2 regions of the Novosphingobium sp. AAP1 genome follow, and region 1 is predicted to be linked to the other one. Evidence: riboswitches for the same ligand, from Rfam matches in the RefSeq annotation. Region 1 holds a riboswitch; the other holds the start of a gene.
The links. A riboswitch is a leader RNA that binds a small molecule or an ion and turns the genes downstream of it on or off. The one in region 1 is predicted to bind cobalamin.
Positions count from the first base shown of each region.

Region 2: linked by a shared signal. The riboswitch ahead of IP65_RS02405 (TonB-dependent siderophore receptor) and the one ahead of cobW (cobalamin biosynthesis protein CobW) in region 1 are both predicted to bind cobalamin.

Region 1 covers NZ_LJHO01000005.1:43,780-46,171, reverse strand. The annotation lists gene cobN (cobaltochelatase subunit CobN) at 1-30, opposite strand, end outside; gene cobW (cobalamin biosynthesis protein CobW) at 47-1,084, opposite strand; cobalamin riboswitch at 1,278-1,499, opposite strand; gene IP65_RS12055 (HoxN/HupN/NixA family nickel/cobalt transporter) at 1,571-2,392, opposite strand, start outside.
Region 2 covers NZ_LJHO01000001.1:552,228-554,619, reverse strand. The annotation lists gene IP65_RS02410 (cell wall hydrolase) at 1-978, opposite strand, end outside; cobalamin riboswitch at 1,140-1,337, shown strand; gene IP65_RS02405 (TonB-dependent siderophore receptor) at 1,447-2,392, shown strand, end outside.

The sequences.
Region 1 (2,392 bases):
CCCGTGGCTCTCGCGGAAGATGACGTGCATGGGCCCGCGCCGCCGATCAGGCCGCCAGCACCGCCCTGATCGTTTCGGGTTCCAGCTTGTCGCGCTCGGCAATCGCCACCAGTTGCCCGGTGCGCGGCTCTCCCACCTGCCAGGGCCGGTCATACTGATGGCGCACGCGCGCGCCCACGGCCTGAACCAGCAGGCGCATCGGCTTGCCCGCCACCGCGACATGGCCTTTCACGCGCAGCACGCCATGCTCTGTGGCCAGGCGGGCGATGCGCGCGGCCAGGTCGGCCGGATCGGATACCTCGCCCAGCGGCACGACGGTGCTGGCAAAATCGTCGTGCTCGTGATCGTCGGCGCCATCGTGGTGCGACGGGCGGGCTGCGATATCGTCTTCGGCCGCCGCGTTTAGCCCCAGGATCACGCGCGGATCGGCTGCGCCTTCGGCCAGGTCAATCACCGGAACCGCGCGCGGCGCGGTATCAGCAATCATGGCGCGCGCCTTGGCCAGACCCTCCGGCCCGGCCAGATCGCCCTTGGTCAACAGCACCAGATCGGCACACGCCAACTGGTCTTCGAACACTTCGGCCAGGGGCGTTTCGTGATCGATGCCGGGATCGGCGGCACGCTGCGCGTCGAGCGCGGCGAGATCGGGGGCAAAGCGGCCGGCGGCCACCGCCTCGGCATCGGCCAGCGCCAGCACGCCATCGACGGTGATGCGGCTGCGGATCGCCGGCCAGTCAAACGCCTTGAGCAAGGGCTTGGGCAGCGCCAGCCCCGAGGTTTCGATCAGGATGTGATCGGGCCGGGGATCGAGCGCAAGCAGGCGTTCGACCGTGGGGATGAAATCATCGGCCACGGTGCAGCAGATGCAGCCATTGGCCAGTTCGACGATGTTTTCGGCCGGGCAATCGGGAATGGCGCAGGACGTGAGGATATCGCCATCCACCCCCAGCGTGCCGAATTCGTTGACCACCACGGCCAGGCGGCGCCCGCCAGAGTGGCGAAGCAAGTGGCTGATCAGCGTGGTCTTTCCCGCGCCGAGAAAGCCGGTCACGATGGTGACGGGCACTTTTGCCAGATCCGGCATGCACAAAACCCTTCCGCGGCGCCAGGCGAGCGACACGGCAGGGCTTGCCGGAAAACGATCCGGCCAGGCGCGCGGCAGCGGGCCGGCGCACGAAAGCGCCCACCACAACGCAACCCGTGCAGCCCCAGCCGCACAAGTCTTCGTCGCCCAGACGGAAGTATTACCGTGCCCGGACCATCCCCTGGATCAAGGCAAGAGCGACCAGTGCGCCGGCAGGTCTCCTGGCTCGTGGGTCAGGGCTTGATGCACGCCTTCCCAGGCCCGCTTGGGGCCCAGTGGCCATCCCCGTCGTGCGGGGAACAGTGCATCGCGCTCGCCACTTACAGTTGCAGGGACAGCTGCGGACTTGGGGCAAAGCCCCGCACCGCATTCCCGATTAAGCCCCTCTCGGGGCACCGACGCGATCTTTTGCAGGGCACTGGCCGAAACCGGCGCCTGCGCTGCCCTCCTAGCCGAGTTCGCCGGCCAAGCCAACCGGGCATGACATCAGATTGCGCGAACCACCTCGATGTCGTCGAGCCGCTGCCAGCGATAGATCGCCGCACTGGCCAGCCAGCACAACGCAAACAGGGCAATGATGGCAAAGCCCAGCCCGTTGAAATTGCTGGCAAGATTGGCCGCCAACCGCCATGGCGCACCGGTCAGGCCCAGCTTCTGGCCGATCAGTGCGGCCGCCTCGATCCCGCCGATCACGATCGCCACCAGCGCCGAAACCAGCGTGATGGTGATGTTGTAATAGAGCTTGCGGATCGGCTTGACGAAGGCCCACTCATAGGCGCCAAGCATGACCACACCATCGATCGTATCGATCAGCGCCATGCTCACCGCAAACAGCGCGGGCAGCACCAGGATCGTGCCCAACGCCAGGCCACTCGCCGCCTGGCTGGCCGACAGGCCGAGCAGCGCGACTTCCGTGGCCGTATCGAAACCCAGCCCGAACAGAAAGCCAAGCGGCGCCATGTGCCACGATCGCGTGACCAGGCGAAACATCGGGCGGAACAGGCGCGATAGCAGGCCCCGGCCCGACAGCAGCAGGTCAAGGTCTTCCTCCACATAGGTGCCCCCTGCGCGCACATGGGCAAAGGTGCGCCACACCCCACGCAGGATCACCAGGTTCATGGCGGCAATGGCAAACAGGAACAGCGCCGATATCGTCGTGGCGATCATCCCGCCCACCTCGCGAAAGGCGCCAAACCGGGCGAGCGCCGTGGCCGTCAGCGCCACCAGGACCGAAGCGATGGCGATGATCGTGGCGTGGCCCAGGGCAAACCACAGGCCCACGGCGATCGGCCGCTGCCCCTGCTGCAT
Region 2 (2,392 bases), on a different contig from region 1:
GAAGGCGGCGGGCTGCCCGGCCGATCCGGCCCAGCGATAGAAGCGATGCGCGCCGATCGTGCCGATGAAGGCCAGCTTGTCTGACCATAGCGGATGGACCGCGCTGGTATGGTAATGCGTGGCCAGGCCCACCGGGGCAAACACGTTGCCCGCCAGGGCATCGGCTGCCACGCGCCGGGCGCGGTCCCAGAACTGTTGCACCGGACGGCGCGCCATCGCGCCGTCGCAGGCAAAGCTGAACTGGCAGCCGGGGCGTTCCGATCCTTGGAACACCACGCCGCAAACCGTCTTGGGAAAGGCCGGGTGCGCCACGCGGTTGAGCACGACCTGCGCCACCGCGCGCTGCCCGGCATCCGGTTCGGACGCGGCTTCGTAATAGATCGCGGTGGTCAGGCATTGCAGTGCGCGCCAGCGGTCTTCGCCGCTGCCGGTGGCAAACAGCGGGCGTGCTGCCGGATTGGCAGACCAGGGCGTGGTGGTGGTGCCATCATCGGCGTCGCTGCGGATGGCGCCCACTTGCCTGTCCCAGGCGCGGGCGGCGTCCTGCGGGGCAAGCAGGCCGCTGTCTTGCGCCGACACATAATAGAACGCCGAGCCGGGAAAGCTTTCGCCCGCCCGCTCGAAAGGTTGCAGCCCGCCGTTGCGATCCTGCGCTGCGGCGGCATCGCTGCCGGGCGAACCCCAGCCGATCGCGCCGAGCACCAGGCCCAGCGCGCCGATCGCGGCAATACCGGCGGCCCGCTCGGCCAGGCGCGAGGGCGCGCGATGCTGGTGGCGCCACGAGGTCATGTCGCGGCGGCGGATGCGTGCGGCAAAATCGCGGGGGCGCACCGGCGGCAGCGTAAGCGCCGCGATCAGCGCGCCATCGGCCTGCCGCTGCCCGGCCAGGGCGACGCGCTCTTCCGGCCCCGGCGGCGGCATCAGCGCCTTGGGCGGAAGGGTGGGCGTGGCGCCGGTGAAGGGAATCGGGTCTGGCATAGGGCGTGAAACAGGGCAGGCTTGGTCTGCGCCATGGTGCGTTACGCGTTGCACTGCAACCATGCACGGCAGGAATCGTCCTCGTCCCGATAAGGCACAGGCTGCTACGGGTTGGTTAATCACGGCTGCGGGCTTGCCCCTTGGTGCAGGTGTCGCTATCCGCCCCGCCTGACGCCACCGGTGCCCGCAACCATGCGGGCTAAGAGGGAAGCCGGAACCAGCCGGCGCTGCCCCCGCAACTGTTTCCGGACGAGCGCCGCGCCCTTGCGCGCCACTGGCCCCTTGGCGGGCTGGGAAGGCCGGCGTGTCGCGTTGACTTCGGATGAGCCAGGAAACCTGCCGGTGTGTGGTCGTTCCGCGGCCGGGCGGGGTGTACCGGGCGCAAGCGTGACGAGTCTTCCGCCAGGGCCCGGCGGACCCTCGCGCCATGGACGGCAAGACTGTCCATGGGCCGGGAGGAAAAGAACCGTGAAGACATCGCTTGTTGCACTGGCCACCGCCGTGATGCTGGCCACCCCTGCCTATGCCGATGAAGCCCCCGCCAGCGATGGCGCGCAGATCACTGTATTGGCCACCGGCAACGACCTGTCGCTCGACCAGACCGGCCAGGCCATCACCGTGTTGCCGTTGCAGACGATCGAGGCGGTGCAGGGCGTTGACCTGACCCGCGTGCTCGATCGCGTGCCGGGCCTGACCTGGTCGCGCACCGGGGGTCTGGGTGCGCAAACCGCCGTGCGCCTGCGCGGCGGGGAAGGGCAGCACACCCTGGTGCTGGTCGATGGCGTGCGCGTGGAAGATCCCTCGGCGCCATCGGGCGGGTTTGACTTCGGCACGCTGACGAGCGGCGGGATCGAGCGGATCGAAGTGCTGCGCGGCTCCAACTCGGTGGTCTGGGGCAGCTCTGCCATTGGCGGGGTGATCGCGGTTACCACGCGCGAGATCGACGGCGTCGAAGCCTCGGCCGAGGCCGGCTCGCGCCGCAGCTATGATGCCGATGCTGTCGCCGGCGTGAAGCGCGACCGCTATGCCTTCTCGATCGATGGTGGCTATGCCACCACCGATGGAGTTTCGGCCGCTGCCAGCGGGACCGAGCGCGATGGCTATGACCAGTGGCGCGTGGGCGGCAAGGCGCGGGTCAACCTCACCGAAACGCTGTCGCTGGTCGCCAATGCCCGCTATGCCGATGGCAAGACCCAGATCGATGGCTATCCCGCGCCCGATTATGTCTTTGCCGATACCCCGGAATACACCACCACGCGGCAGTTCTTCGGCCGCGCCGGGCTGCACTATGCCGGCGGTCCGCTGACGCTCGATGCCGGCTATGCCCTGTCCGACACGCGCCGCCGCTATTACACCGGCGGGGCCGACAACGCGTTCGAATATGGCTACAACGGCCGCAGCGAGCGGGTGGAAT